DNA from 2 places in the Streptomyces sp. DSM 116793 genome. Region 2 is predicted to be linked to the other one. Evidence: riboswitches for the same ligand, from Rfam matches in the RefSeq annotation. Region 2 holds a riboswitch; the other holds the start of a gene.
What was found. A riboswitch is a leader RNA that binds a small molecule or an ion and turns the genes downstream of it on or off. The one in region 2 is predicted to bind S-adenosylmethionine.
Positions count from the first base shown of each region.

Region 1: another riboswitch for S-adenosylmethionine. It lies ahead of ACSMXW_RS06735 (aminotransferase class V-fold PLP-dependent enzyme); the one in region 2 lies ahead of thrC (threonine synthase).

Region 1 is NZ_CM170494.1:1,593,686-1,601,393, reverse strand. It holds gene qcrB (cytochrome bc1 complex cytochrome b subunit) at 1-1,083, shown strand, start outside; gene trpD (anthranilate phosphoribosyltransferase) at 1,243-2,385, shown strand; SAM riboswitch class IV at 2,646-2,762, shown strand; gene ACSMXW_RS06735 (aminotransferase class V-fold PLP-dependent enzyme) at 2,907-4,265, shown strand; gene ACSMXW_RS06730 (Lrp/AsnC family transcriptional regulator) at 4,553-4,834, opposite strand; gene ACSMXW_RS06725 (hypothetical protein) at 5,124-5,363, shown strand; gene ACSMXW_RS06720 (NYN domain-containing protein) at 5,401-6,747, shown strand; gene ACSMXW_RS06715 (C40 family peptidase) at 7,051-7,708, shown strand, end outside.
Region 2 is NZ_CM170494.1:5,046,109-5,053,816, reverse strand. It holds gene groL (chaperonin GroEL) at 1-1,035, opposite strand, end outside; gene ACSMXW_RS19605 (cold-shock protein) at 1,483-1,686, opposite strand; gene ACSMXW_RS19600 (MoaD/ThiS family protein) at 2,488-2,766, opposite strand; gene thrC (threonine synthase) at 2,880-4,271, opposite strand; SAM riboswitch class I at 4,265-4,434, opposite strand; gene ACSMXW_RS19590 (glucosyl-3-phosphoglycerate synthase) at 4,878-5,921, shown strand; gene ACSMXW_RS19585 (alpha,alpha-trehalose-phosphate synthase (UDP-forming)) at 6,399-7,708, shown strand, end outside.

The DNA.
Region 1 (7,708 bases), 3.5 Mb from region 2:
ATCCTCGCCACGCCGGTCATCGGCACCTACCTGTCGTTCTTCCTGTTCGGCGGGGAGTTCCCGGGCGGCGACTTCGTGGCCCGGTTCTACACGGTCCACATCCTGCTGCTGCCCGGCATCATGATGGGCCTGCTGGTGGGCCACCTGATCCTGGTCTTCTACCACAAGCACACCCAGTTCGCGGGCCCCGGACGGACCGAGAAGAACGTCGTGGGCATGCCCCTCATGCCGGTCTACATGGCCAAGGCGGGCGGCTTCTTCTTCCTGGTCTTCGGTGTGATCGCGGTCATCGCCGCGATCGCGTCGATCAACCCGATCTGGGCCATCGGGCCCTACCGTCCCGACATGGTCTCCACGGGTGCCCAACCCGACTGGTACATGGGCTTCTCCGAGGGCCTGATCCGTGTGATGCCCGGCTGGGAGATCAACTTCCTCGGCCATACGCTCGTCCTGGGCATCGCGATCCCGCTGATCGTGCTCTTCCCGCTGGTGCTCGTCGTGATCGCGGTCTACCCGTTCCTGGAGGCCTGGGTCACCGGCGACAGGCGGGAGCACCACATCCTGGACCGGCCGCGGAACGCCCCGACCCGTACGGGCGTCGGTGTGGCCTGGCTCACCTGGTACTTCGTACTGCTGATCGGCGGCGGCAACGACCTGTGGGCCACCCACTTCCACCTGTCGATCAACTCGATCACCTGGTTCGTCCGGATCGCCTTCTTCGTCGCGCCGGTGCTGGCGTTCCTCATCACCAAGCGGATCTGCCTCGGCCTGCAGCGCCGGGACCGCGACAAGGTGCTGCACGGACGCGAGTCCGGCATTATCAAGCGGCTGCCGCACGGTGAGTTCATCGAGGTGCACGAGCCGCTGGACGCCGATCAGCTGCACACGCTGACCGCGCACGAGCAGTACCAGCCCGCGGAGCTCGGCCCGGCGGTCGACGAGAACGGCGTCGAGCGCCAGGTCAAGCGGAGCGAGAAGCTGCGCGCCAAGCTCTCCAAGGGGTACTACGGCGAGGGCAACCAGATTCCGAAGCCGACGGTCGAGGAGTACAAGGAGATCACCAGCGGTCACGGTCACCACTGATCGGTCACCGTGACCGGTCGCCCGGCGCTCGGTCACGGTGCGGCCAGGGTGTCGTCACAGCCACAGGGCCCCGTCCACTGCCCGGACGGGGCCCTGTGGCGTGCCACGGGCTGGATAGGCTGGGGCTGGATCCGTAGGTGACATACCCAGGAGCGGCATATGAACGCTGTGCACCCCGCTGGAGGCGACATCGCGGCGGGCCGTTCCTGGCCCGAGGTGCTGAACGCCCTGCTGTCCGGCCGTGACCAGACGGCGGACGCCACCGCCTGGGCGATGGACCGGATCCTGCGCGGCGAGGCCACCGACGTGCAGATCGCCGCGTTCGCGGTCGCACTCCGCGCGAAGGGCGAGACCGTCGAGGAGATCTCCGGTCTGGTCCGCACCATGTACGAGCACGCCCGGGTGATCCGGGTGCCCGGGGCCACCGTCGACATCGTCGGCACGGGCGGTGACGGCGCGCGTACGGTGAACATCTCCACCATGTCCGCGATCGTGGTCGCCGGGGCCGGCGCGAAGGTGGTCAAGCACGGCAACCGTGCGGCGTCCTCGGCGAGCGGTTCCTCCGATGTGCTGGAGAAGCTCGGCGTCAACCTCGATCTGCCGCCCGAGCGGGTCGTGGAGGTCGCCGAGGAGGCGGGGATCACCTTCTGCTTCGCCATCAAGTTCCACCCCGCGCTGCGGCATGTCGCGCGGGCCCGCGCCGAGATGGGCATCCGCACCCCGTTCAACATCCTCGGGCCGCTCACCAACCCCGCGAAGGTGCGGGCGCAGGCGGTGGGCGTGGCCGATGCGAAGTGGGCGCCGATCGTGGCCGGGGTACTGGCCGAGCGGGGGTCGTCCGCGCTGGTCTTCCGCGGGGACGACGGGCTGGACGAGCTGACCACCACCGCGCCGTCCCGGGTGTGGGTGGTACGGGGTGGGGGCGTGCGGGAGCAGGTCTTCGATCCGCGGTCCGTGGGGATCGAGATGGTGCCGGTGGAGGCGTTGCGGGGTGGGGACGCGTCGTACAACGCGGATGTGGCGCGGCGGGTGCTGGCGGGGGAGCGGGGGGCTGTGCGGGATGCCGTGCTGCTGAACTCCGCGGCCGCGCTGGTGGCTGTGGGGGCGCTGGGGGAGGGGGCGCCGGGGGGCGGGGTGTCCGGTGCCGGGCTGTCCGGGAGCGGGGCGTCTGCGGGTGCGCCGTCCGGGGACTTCGATCTTGAGGGGGCGCTCCGGGCGGGGATCGAGCGGGCTGCGGAGTCCATTGACTCGGGGGCGGCCCGGGGGGTTCTGGAGGCGTGGGTGAGGGCCACGCAGGCCTGAGGGGAGCTTGTCGCGGGGCGCCTTTCCGGTTTGCGGGACCCGGCTTGGGCGGGCGGCTGTGCGTTTGCGGGCTCGTCGTGGGCGCGGCGCGTTCTGGTTCGTTGCGGGGCGGGCCGCGGGGGGATGTCCGTCCTCGGTCCGAGCCCCCTCGAAGCACGCGCGGGAAGGGGGAGGAGTCGGCCCCCTTCCCGCCTCCGGGGCATGGGGAGGCCCCGTGAAAGAGGTGGACCGCTGGGTGGGGGGCTGACATAATCGGGCCAGGTCATGAGCGACAGCGATGAGGCCCCGGCCCGCTGTCCGGCAACCCTCCGTCCGTGGCGGGGTGCCCCGGGTGAAGACCAGGCCGTGGACAGCAGGGTCCACGGCAAGCGCGGACCCCCTGGGGTCCTGGTCCTCAAGGGAGCTGCCGCGTGAGCAAGCGAATGCGCTAGGGCGTAAGGCCCCGCCTCCGCACCCCCTTCACCCCGGCGCCGCCGCGCCCCGCGCCGCCGTGCGCCCACCGTCTCACCGGGAGTTCCGCCATGCCCTCCAGCACACCTGTGTCCCTGCACGAACCCCTGCCCGTCCTGGGCCGTGACGTCCGCGTCCCCCTCGTCACCGGCGGCGAGGTCACCTACGCCGCGCTCGACTACGCCGCAAGCGCCCCCGCGCTGCAGCGCGTCTGGGACGACGTCGCCGCGTACGCCCCCTACTACGGCAGCGTGCACCGTGGCGCGGGATACCTCTCGCAGCTGTCCACGGAGCTGTTCGAGAACGCCAGGCGGACCGTCGCGGACTTCCTGGGCTGCCGGGACGGCGATGAGGTGGTCTTCACCAGGTCGACCACCGACTCGCTGAACCTGCTGGCCCGCGCGGTGCCCGGGGACTGCCAGGTCTTCGTCTTCGAGACCGAGCACCACGCCTCGCTGCTGCCCTGGCGCCGGGTGACGTACCTGGACGCGCCCCGGACGCCCGAGGCCGCCGTGCGGACGCTCGAACGGGCACTTGCCGGGCGTCCGGCGGGCCCCGCCCTGGTGTGCGTCACCGGCGCCTCGAACGTGACCGGCGAGCTGTGGCCGGTGGCCGAACTGGCCGCCGCCGCGCACGCCCACGGCGCCCGGATCGTGCTGGACGCCGCCCAGCTCGCCCCGCACCACCCGGTCGACGTCACGGCGCTCGACGTGGACTGGGTCGCCTTCTCCGGGCACAAGCTGTACGCGCCCTTCGGCTCGGGCGTGCTGGCCGGGCGTGCGGACTGGCTCGCGGCCGCGCAGCCGTACCTCGCGGGCGGCGGTGCCTCACGCCGGGTGGCGCGGCGTGCGGACGGCGGCGTGGACGTCGAGTGGTACGACGGGCCCGCCCGGCACGAGGCCGGCTCGCCCAATGTGATCGGCGCCTGCGCCATCGCCTCGGCCTGCACGGCGCTGACCGAGGCCGGCTTCCCGGCGCTGGTCGCCCGGGAGCGGTCCCTGGTCGAGAAGGTGCAGGAGGGCCTGGCCGGGGTGCCGGGCGTCCGGGTGCTGTCGCTGTTCGGGCCCGGCGCGCCGCGCGTCGGGGTGCTGTCGTTCGTGGTGGAGGGCTGGAACAGCTCACACCTCGCCGCCGCGCTCTCCGCCGAGTACGGCATCGGGGTCCGCGACGGGCTGTTCTGCGCGCATCCGCTGGTCAGGACGGTGCTGGGCAGCTCGCCCGACGAGGTGGGGGAGTGCGGGGCACCGGAGGCGCGGCCCGGCGAGCGGGCGCTCAACGCGGTCAGGGTCAGCTTCGGCGCGGGCACCCCGGACGAGCACGTGGAGCGGTTCGTGCGGGCGGTGACCGAGCTGGTGCGCGACGGCGCGCGCTGGCGCTACCGCACCGAGGAGGGCCGCTGCGTCCCCGACCTCGGGGCACCGGTGCGCTGAGCTCCGGGGGCCGTCCGTTCTGGTCCGGGGTCCGGCGGCCCCGTCAGCCCCTTGGGGCGGGTGGCGGTGCGGGGGGCCTCGTGGTGGTTGTTCGCGCAGTTCCCCGCGCCCCTATCGGGCGCTGCGCGCCCGCACGGTCGCGCTCCGAGGGACACGGGGAACCGCGCGACCAGGCCCCACCGGCCGGTGGTCAGGGACGAGACCGCAAGGGGCTGGGCCAGGCGGCCCCCACCGGCCGGTGGCCGAGGACGGGACCCAGGAGGGGCAGCGGCCCGCCGCAGGCGTTCTCAGGAGTCGAGGCCGATCGCGAAAGCGGCCTCCAGATCGTGCTGCGAGTACGTGCGGAACGCCACGTGCGTGTCCGTGGCCTCCACTCCGGGGATCTTGCTGATCCGGCCGGGGATCACGTCCGCGAGGTCGTCGTGGTGGGCCACCCGGACCATGGCGATGAGATCGTGGTCGCCGGTCACGGAGAAGACCTCGCTGACATTGTCCAGCGCGGCGATCGACTCGGCGATCTCCGGGATCCGGTCCACGCTGGTCTTGATGAGCACGATCGCGGTGATCACGGCTTGCTGTCTCCCTCGGTGCCCTCGGCTGGGCCTTCACTGTAGCCGTCCACCGTCCGGGGACCCCCGCAGCCGTCCACCGTCCGGGGACCCCCGCCCGCACAGCGGGAGACATCGGGACAGAGCGGTCCGGCCCGAGCGCGGGTCGCCCGTCAGGCCGTAGGGTTACGACCCGAACGCACCACGCAACGATGTGTGCCCGCCCGCCGGACGCACCGGGCTGATCGCGCGGATCGAGTAAAAGGGCGCACCCTGGAAACCCGAGGACCCGAGGAAGGCAGACATCACGATGGCGGTTCCCCTGCCGACGGCCCAGACGCGCTGGCGCTGCACCCTCTGCGGCAATCTCACCCGGTTCGACGTGACGCGTTCCTCGAAGGTCGTCGAGTACGTGCACCTCGATCTGTCCGGTGAGCCCAGGGTGGAGGAGCGTGAAGTGGTGAATGAGACCATCGAGTCCGTCCGCTGCCGGTGGTGCAGCGCGGTGGACCAGGTGGAACTGGTGGACAGGCCCGGCGCCGACTCCTGACCGGAGCGGTGACCCACGACGACCGGATGGGGTGACGATGGTGGAGAGCGCAGGCGGGGGGCCGGGAGGCACCGCTGAGGTGCTCGACCGCCCGCTGCCCGAAGGGGTGCGCCGCCGCGTCGTCCAGATCGTCTCGGACGGCTTCGGCGGCCTGACCGTCGCCGAGCTGCCCGCCCAGCTCCGCCAGTACGCCCGCTTCACGCCGAGCAGGCGCGCCAAGTTCGCCGCCAACGCGATGGCGTTGGCCGTGGAGAACGAACCGCTGTTCCGGCAGCGGATCGCCGAGCGGCTGCGCGAGGCCCAGCCCGAGCTGACCGGCGCCCTCGACTCGGGAACCGCGCCACCCGCCGCCGACCCCCTCGACGTGGCCGCCGCGGCCTATGTGCTGCGCCCCCCGGGTTGGGTCAAGCTGGTCACAGCCGCCGGCGAGGAGGTGCAGCGGGCGGACGCCGAGCGCGCCGACGAGCAGAACAGGGCCGAACTCGACCGCCTGCGCGCCGAGCTGGCCCAGGCCAGGGAGCAGACGAGGACCGAGACGGAGGGGCTGCGCGCGGAGCTGGAGGCCGCCAAGAAGGAGGCCGAATCCCTGCACCGCAAGCTCCGCGGCGCCCTCAGCGACATCAAGCGGGGCGAGGCCGCGCTGCGCAAGGCGCACGCCGAGACGGAGGCCGTCCGCGCCGAGGGGCAGGCGCTGCTGTCCGCGGCCGAGACCGAGGCACGCCGGCTGCGGGCCAGGCTCGGCGAGTCCGAGGCGGCCCTTGAGGCCACCCGCAGGGCCGCCCGCGAGGGCCGCAGCGTCGAGGACATGCGGGTGCGGCTGCTGCTCGACACGCTGCTGGACTCCGCCCAGGGCCTGCGCCGTGAACTCGCCCTGCCGCCCGTCTCGGTGCGGCCCGCCGAGACCGTGGAGGCGGTGGAGCCGGGCCGGATGACCCCGAAGGACATCGCCGCCCGCGCCCTGTCGGAGCACGATCCGGCCATTCTCGACCAGTTGCTCGCCCTCCCGCAGGCCCATCTCGTCGTCGACGGCTACAACGTCACCAAGACCGGCTATCCCCAGATGCCGCTGGAGAAGCAGCGGCTGCGGCTGCTGGGCGCGCTGTCGCTGCTGGCCGCGCAGACCGGGGCCGAGGTCACCTGCGTCTTCGACGGCGCCGAACTCGCCGCGCCGGTACTCCTCGCACCGCCCCGCGGGGTACGGGTGCTGTTCTCCAAGCCGCGCGTCACGGCGGACGAGCTGATCCGCCAGCTGGTGCGCGCGGAGCCGCCGGGCCGCCCCGTGATCGTGGTCTCCACCGACCGCGAGGTGGCCGACGGGGTGGCCAAGGCCGGCGCCCGCCCGGTCGCCTCCGCGGTGCTGCTCAAACGGCTCTCCCGGGGCTGATCGGCTACGTACGGGCGGAGAAGTCACCTAAGGCCCATGAGTGACGTCTGCCTTCGATGCCGGAATTCATGGCTTCTCGGCGCGACGTACGGTCAACCCAATATCACTGCTGGTGAGTTGAGAGTAAAGAAACCACTCGGAGCGGCAGTTTTTTCCTGTCAGGATTTGAACTGATCACAAGAAGGTCACTAGGGTCTGGCCTCGAACCTCCGCTCGGGTGATCGCTCATCGGGAGCGACGGTGGAGGAGCACCCGCCCACCAGCGTTTCGGTAGGCGGCTGGAGGAAGAAGGAGCTCGCCTCCGTGGCGTCCCACCGTCGATCCAAACAGCCGAGCCGCGCCCGCGTGACCGTGCTCACCGCAACCGCCGCAGCAGCGGTGGCCCTGACCTCTCAGGCCGCTCAGGCCGACCCGAAGCCCAGCAAGGAAGAGGTCAAGTCCAAGGTCGACAAGCTCTACGAGGAAGCGGAGAAGGCCACCGAGGCCTACGACGGAGCCAAGGACAAGCAGAAGAAGCTCCAGAAGGAAGTCAGCGACCTCCAGGACAAGGTCGCCCGCGGCCAGGACGACCTCAACCAGCTCCAGGACGAGCTCGGTTCGGTCGCCAGCGCCCAGTACCGCTCCGGCGGCCTCGACCCCTCCGTTCAGCTCTTCCTCTCCTCCGACCCGGACAGCTACCTGGACAAGGCCACCACGCTGGACCAGCTCAGCGGTCAGCAGGTCGAGGCGCTGAAGAAGATCCAGGAGAAGCAGCGCTCCCTGGCGCAGCAGCGCAAGGAGGCCTCCGCCAAGCTCAAGGACCTCGCGGACACCCGCACGGAGCTCGGCAAGAAGAAGAAAGAGGTCCAGGGCAAGCTCGCCGACGCGCAGCGGCTCCTCAACTCCCTCACCGCCGCCGAGCGCCAGGCCCTCCAGGACCAGGAGGCCCGTGCCAGCCGCGCCAGCGCCCGTACCGCCCTCG
Region 2 (7,708 bases):
GTTGACCCGGCCCTGCACCTGCTCGCTGGAGCCGTTGCCGTCGACGATGGTGGTCTCGTCCTTGGTGATGACGACCTTGCGGGCGCTGCCGAGCAGGTCCAGGGTCGCGTTCTCCAGCTTGAGGCCGACCTCCTCGGAGATGACCTCGCCACCGGTGAGGATGGCGATGTCGCCGAGCATGGCCTTGCGGCGGTCGCCGAAGCCCGGGGCCTTGACGGCGACGGACTTGAAGGTGCCGCGGATCTTGTTGACCACCAGGGTCGACAGGGCCTCGCCCTCGACGTCCTCGGCGATGATCAGCAGCGGCTTGCCCGACTGCATGACCTTCTCCAGCAGCGGAAGGAGGTCCTTCACGTTGCTGATCTTGGAGTTGGCGATCAGGATGTACGGGTCGTCGAGGACGGCCTCCATACGCTCCATGTCGGTGGCGAAGTACGCCGAGATGTAGCCCTTGTCGAAGCGCATGCCCTCGGTGAGCTCCAGCTCGAGACCGAAGGTCTGCGACTCCTCGACGGTGATGACGCCTTCCTTGCCGACCTTGTCCATGGCCTCGGCGATCAGCTCGCCGATCTGGACGTCGGCGGCGGAGATGGAGGCGGTGGAGGCGATCTGCTCCTTGGTCTCCACGTCCTTCGCCTGCTCGAGCAGGGCGGCGGAGACGGCCTCGACGGCCTTCTCGATGCCGCGCTTCAGCGCCATCGGGTTGGCGCCGGCGGCGACGTTCCGCAGGCCCTCCCTGACCAGCGCCTGGGCGAGGACGGTCGCCGTCGTCGTACCGTCACCGGCGACGTCGTCCGTCTTCTTGGCGACCTCCTTGACGAGCTCGGCGCCGATCTTCTCGTAGGAGTCCTCGAGCTCGATCTCCTTGGCGATGGACACGCCATCGTTGGTGATCGTGGGGGCGCCCCACTTCTTCTCCAGCACGACGTTGCGACCCTTGGGGCCGAGCGTCACCTTGACGGCGTCGGCGAGCTGGTTCATGCCGCGCTCAAGGCCGCGCCGTGCCTCCTCGTCGAACGCGATGATCTTGGCCATGTGAAGTGGTCCTCCCGGACAACAGAGGTCTCCCCATGCCCTGTGAGAGCGTGGGGCGGATTGCTCCGGACCGCGCTGGCGCCCGCGACGGACGGCCTGCCTGCCCCCGTGGTTCCTTGCCCCACGGCGCCTGCGGACCTCACCGACCCGGTCCTTCTTTTGTCACTCTCACCTTCGGAGTGCTAACGCCAATGATTAGCACTCTCCCCACCCGAGTGCAAGGTTGGCCCGTCACGACCGCCCGGTCGAGCGGCCCGGTTCGGCCGCCCGGTACGCGGTGGGCCGGGCGGCCCCGGCCCGGTGCCCCCCGTGCCCGGGTGCGCATGGCGAAGGGTCAGCCCCGGCGCGCACGGCGACGGGTCGGTGCCGGGTGCGCATGGCGAAGGGCCCGCGCCCCGGGTGGGGTGCGGGCCCTTCGGAAAGACGTCGCTGCAGTCAGTCGGCGCGTCAGCCGGCTACACGGACCATGTCCGCCTGCGGCCCCTTCTGGCCCTGCGAGATCTCGAACTCGACTCGCTGGCCCTCCTCCAGGGTGCGGTAGCCGTCCATCTGGATCGCGCTGTAGTGGACGAAAACATCCGCACCACCGTCGACCGCGATGAAGCCGTAGCCCTTCTCCGCGTTGAACCACTTGACGGTGCCCTGAGCCATGCCTAACTCCCCTATTACTGGCCCTTGCGCAGGACCGCACTTCGCGGACCCGGGTCAGACCTCACGCCCCAACCGTTGGGGGTGTGCGCCGGAACGCGTCGACCGCGGCTGAATGTATCTGTCCAACTGCCGTCTGCAACAGGTCAAGCGGACGAGAAATCTGGGCAGCGCATATCGTAAATAACCGGGGAATTGAGAAGAATTCAGGGCAATTCGGGCCGGGCAAATGCCGTGAAGGGCTGAAAAGAGCCCAGCACTTTGGCTATTTCTCGACGGCAGTCGGCTGCACTTCGCCCCTGCCCGCGTAAGGAGTGAGCGGGCGCGTTCCCCAACTCTACCGCCTTCAATCCTGCTGAATTGCCCCCTCCGCTTCTCCGAGGAGGGGGCAATGAGAGGGACGGTGCGCGTCGGCGGACGGTTCCCGGGCCGGGCGGGGGGCGCGGGCACGGAGGGCGCGGACGCGGGGGCACGGACTCGGGGACGCGAGCGGGGGCGGGAGCGGGGGCGGGAGGCCCGGCGAGGGGGACACGGGGTCCGCGGGGGAGGGGGGACACAGGGGCCGCGAGGGGATGCGGGGGTCCGCGAGGGGGACGCGGGGCGAGGAGGACGCAGGGTCCCGCGGGGAGGCCCGGGTGAGCGGTGCGGGCGGGCAGGCCGGGCGAGCGGCCTGCCCAGGGCGGACAGGCCGGATGAGCAACCCGGACAGACAGGCCGGGCGAGCGGCCGGGGCGGACAGGCCGGGCGAGCGGCCGGGGCGGACAGGCCGGGCGAGCGGCCCGGCCTGCCGTCGTCCTGTCCTGCTCAGCAGCCGCCCGCGACCGCCGGGATGATCGAGACGCCCGCGCCGTCCGGGGTCGCCGTCTCCAGGCCCTGCTCGAAGCGGACGTCGTCGTCGTTGACGTAGACGTTCACGAAGCGGCGCAGCTTGCCCTGGTCGTCCAGGACGCGGGCGGCGATCCCGGCGTGCCGGGTCTCCAGGTCGGCGATGACCTCGCCGAGGGTGGCGCCCTCGGCGGAGACCTCGGCCTGGCCGTCGGTGTACGTGCGGAGGATGGTCGGGATGCGGACGTTGACGCTCATGTTCAGGCCTTCCTGGTCCTGGGCGTACGGGTGGTCTGGGGCGGGCGGCGCCGGGTGCGGGCGGCGGCGGGGCGGGCGGCCGAGGCGGCTCGCCCGGCCGGGCGGGTGGTGACTCAGCCGGCCAGTCCCGCCGCTCGGAACGCGTCCAGGCTCGGACGGATCGTGGCCGTGGGGCCGGTGGTCGGGGCGACGGCGTCCAGCGTCTTGAGGCCGTCGCCCGTGTTCAGCACCACGGTGGTCAGCGTCGGGTCGAGCAGACCGGCGTCGACGAGCTTCTTCGTGACGCCGACGGTGACGCCCCCCGCGGTCTCGGTGAAGATACCCTCGGTGCGCGCGAGGAGCTTGATGGCGTCGACGATCTCGGCGTCGGTCACGTCCTCCACCGCCCCGCCGGTGCGGCGCGCGATGTCCAGGACGTAGGGGCCGTCGGCGGGGTTGCCGATGGCGAGGGACTTGGCGATGGTCTCGGGCCGCTGGGGGCGCACCACGTCGTGGCCCGCCTTGTAGGCGGTCGACACCGGCGAGCAGCCCTCGGCCTGCGCCCCGAAGATCTTGTACGGCTTCTCCTCGACGAGGCCGAGCTTGATCAGCTCTTGGAGGCCCTTGTCGACCTTGGTGAGCTGCGACCCCGAGGCGATCGGGATCACCAGCTGGTCGGGCAGCCGCCAGCCGAGCTGCTCGCAGATCTCGTACGCGAGCGTCTTGGAGCCCTCGCCGTAGTACGGGCGCAGATTGACGTTGACGAAGCCCCAGCCCTCGCCCAGCGGGTCGCCGATCAGCTCGGAGCAGAAGCGGTTGACGTCGTCGTAGGTGCCCTCGATGCCGACCAGGTCGCCGCCGTAGACCGCGGCCATGACGACCTTGCCCTGCTCCAGGTCGTGCGGGATGAAGACGCAGGAGCGGAAGCCGGCGCGGGCGGCGGCGGCGCCGACGGCGCCCGCCAGGTTCCCGGTGGAGGAGCACGACAGGGTGGTGAAGCCGAAGGCGCGGGCCGCCTCCACGGCCTGGGCGACGACGCGGTCCTTGAAGGAGTGCGTCGGGTTGCCGGAGTCGTCCTTCACGTACAGGCCGCCGGTGATGCCCAGCTCGGCGGCGAGCCGGTCGGCCTGGACGAGCTTGGTCCAGCCCGGGTTCAGGTTCGGCTTCTCGGCCACGTCGGCCGGGACGGGCAGCAGCGGCGCGTAGCGCCAGAGGTTGGTGGGGCCGGACTCGATCTTCCGGCGCAGCGCCTCGGGGTCGCCGAGGGGGAGGTCGTAGGCGACCTCCAGCGGGCCGAAACAGCTGGCGCAGGCGAAGATCGGGCCGAGCGGGAAGCGCTCGCCGCACTCGCGGCAGGAGAGGGCGGCGGCGGGGCCGAGATCCACGGTGCCGGGCTTTTCGCCGGGGGCGGTGGCGGGGGTTACGGTGCCAGTGGTGCCGGTGTTGCCAGTGGCGTCGGCGGTGCCGGTGGTTCGGTCGGAGGCAACAGACTGCGCAGCCATGATGGCGAGGCCCTTTCTCCTCATCTTCCTCGCGACGCGTCTCGCCGCGAGACGGAATTGGCACCTTCCCTAGTCGGGGCCTCGCCGCCGCCTGGGCGGCGGGCGGACTGCCGCGTGCGCGGCATGGCCGACTGGAGGGTTGCCGGGGCTTCAACGGGCCGTATCCCTCTGCCCCTCTGGATGAGCGGTATGGCACGGAGGCCGGTGGCGGCTCCGGTGCGTTTGTCGTCGGACGGACCCGGCATGCGGGGGCCGTCCGCGTTGTTCAAGACTGTAACCGACGTCCGGGATAGTTGAGATAGTCGTCCGAACCGCGAGATGGATCACATGGCTCCGGATCGCCCCCCGCCCGGAGGTCACGGAGGGCACGGTTCCGGTCCGGTTCCGGTCCGGCGGTCCGGTTCGTCGGTCCAGTTCGGTCCGGTTCCGGTCCGGCGGTTCCCCGGTCCGGCGGTCGTGTTCCGGTCCGGTTCCGGTCCGGTGGTTCCGGTCCTGGTTTCGGTCCGGCGGTCCGTTCCTGGTTTCGGTCCCGGTTCGTTCTGGGGTCACGGGCCGGGTGTCGATCCCGGGTCGCCGTACCGGCCGGTGTGGGGAAGTGGGCGACGCGAGGGAGCGAAGGGGACGTCAACCGTGCTGGAAGAGGTCGAGCGCTGGCTGGGCCGGCGCTCGTGGTCGGTGGCCGACCGGCCGCGGCAGCAGCTCGCCGCCGCGAAGCGCGCCACCGGCGCGACGGTCAGCGTCGTGCTGCCCGCGCTCGACGAGGAGGAGACGGTCGGCGAGATCGTTTCCGTGATCCGGCGCGAGCTGATGGGGGTGCCCGGAGGCGAGCGTGGGACGCCGGGCGCGGGCGAGCGTGGGGCTTCGGCGGGGGGCGAGCCTGCGGATGCGGGCGGGGCGGTGGTGCCGCTGGTCGACGAGGTGGTGGTGGTCGACTCCGGATCCACGGACCGTACGGCCGAGGTGGCCGCCGCGGCCGGTGCGCGGGTGGTGCAGCGCGACGACGTGCTGCCGCGGATTCCGGCGCTGCCCGGCAAGGGCGAGGTGCTGTGGCGCTCGCTGCTGGTGACCGGCGGTGACATCGTCTGCTTCGTCGACGCGGACCTGCGGGAGTTCTCGGCGGACTTTGTGACGGGGATCATCGGGCCGCTGCTCACCGAGCCCGACGTGCACCTGGTGAAGGCCATGTACGACCGGCCGCTGGGCGGGCAGCCCGGGGAGGGCGGGCGGGTCACGGAGCTGATGGCCAGGCCGCTGCTGAACCTCCACTGGCCGCGGCTGGCCGGATTCGTCCAGCCGCTGGGCGGTGAGTACGCGGCCCGTAGGTCGCTGCTGGAGCGGCTGCCGTTTCCCGTGGGGTACGGGGTGGAGCTGGGGTTGCTGGTTGACGCGCTGCACGCCGTGGGGCTCGACGGGCTGGCGCAGGTGGACGTGGGCGTGCGCAGGCATCGGCATCAGGACGGGCGGGCGCTCGGGCGGATGGCGGCGGCGATCTACCGGACGGCGCAGGTGCGGCTTGCGCGGGGGCAGGTGGGGGCGGCGTCGCTGGTGCGGCCTGTGCTGACGCAGTTCGAGCGGACGGAGGGGGGGTTTGAGCCGCGGTCGTATGCGGTGGATGCGGAGGAGCGGCCGCCGATGAGCGGGATCCCCGAGTATGTGGGGCGACGCGTGGCTTAGGGCACGGTCTCAGGCTCGTGGTTCCGGCTCGTGGCCCGGGGCGCTGCCTTGTGCTTCGTGATGGTGCCCGGGGCTGTGGCGTGTGCGGGTTTCGTCGGGGCCGGTGCGCCTCCTGTTTCGTTGTGGGGCGGGGCCGCGGGGGGATATCCGTCCTCGGTCCGGCGCCCTCCGCCCACTGGAGGCTTCTCTGGTCGTGGCGCCGGCCACTGCGGGCGGACATCCCCCCACGTCCCCTCACGCCTCGTCGGCGACTGCGGCCCGGTGGGACCGCACCTTCCCACCTCGTGCCCGCACCAACCAGGGGAAGGCGGGGGGGAGCAAGCGCCCCGACCAGCCCGCGGCGCCGAGCCGGGTGGTGTTGGTCCGGGTTGGCGGGGCCGGGGTATGGGGGCCGGGGCTCCGGGACGTTTGAGGGAAATCGTGGGTGGCTAGGTTGGCGTCATGGCTTCCGCTTCCGCTGAAGGTCCCCCCGCCCGCATCCTCGTCGCGTCCAACCGCGGGCCCGTCTCGTACACCACGCTCGGCGACGGCTCGCTGCGGGCCAGGCGGGGCGGCGGGGGTCTGGTCTCGGGGCTCTCCGCGATCGGCCCCGACGCGGACGCCGTATGGGTGTGCGCGGCCCTCGGGGACGGCGACCGGGTCGCCGTGGACCGCACCGGCGGCCGGCTGTCCACGGAGGACACCGGCGGACAGCGCGTCCGGATGCTCGGTATCGCCCCCGACGTGCACGCGGCGGCGTACAACGGTATCGCCAACTCGGTGCTGTGGTTCGTGCACCACATGCTGTACCAGACGCCGCTGGAACCGGTGTTCGACGCCGAGTTCCGCGACCAGTGGGCCGCGTACGAGGAGTACAACGCCGCGTTCGCGCAGGCGCTCGCCGAGGAGGCTGCCGAGGGCGCCGCGGTGCTGGTGCAGGACTACCACCTGACGCTGGTGCCCGGGATGCTCCGGCAGCTCAGGCCGGACCTGCGCATCGGCCACTTCTCGCACACCCCGTGGGCCCCGCCGGAGTACTTCCGGATGCTGCCGGACGACATCGCCGAGCAGGTGCTGCGCGGCATGCTCGGTGCGGACCGGCTGGGCTTCCTGACCCGGCGGTGGGCGGCGGCCTTCACGGCCTGCTGCGAGGCCGTGCTGCCCGGCGGCACCGGCAGCACCCGGATCGGGGTGCACGGGCTCGGCGCGGACGGGGACTTCCTGCGGGAGCGCTCGCGCCGTCCCGACGTGGACGAGCGGCTCACCGTGCTGCGCGACCAGATCGGCACCGCGCCCGACGGCAGCCCGCGCCGCACCATCGTGCGCGTGGACCGCACCGAGCTGTCCAAGAACATCATCCGGGGCCTGCTCTCCTTCCGGCAGCTCCTCGCCGACCACCCCGAGTGGCACCAGCGCGTCGTGCACGTCGCCTTCGCCTACCCGTCCCGGCAGGACCTCGCCGTCTACCGGGACTACACGGCGGAGGTGAGCCGCCTCGCCGCTGAGATCAACAGCACGTACGGGTCGCTCGACTGGACGCCCGTGGTGCTCCATGTCGAGGACGACTTCGCGCGCTCGCTCGCGGCGTACCGGCTGGCGGACGTGGTGCTCGTCAATCCGGTGCGGGACGGGATGAACCTGGTCGCCAAGGAGGTGCCGGTGGTCTCGGAGGAGGGGTGCGTGCTCGTGCTCTCCCGGGAGGCCGGGGCGTACGAGGAGCTGGCCGACGAGGTGATCGCGGTCAATCCGTACGACGTGACGGGGACGGCGGCCGCGCTGCACACGGCGCTCGGGGTGCCGGAGGCGCA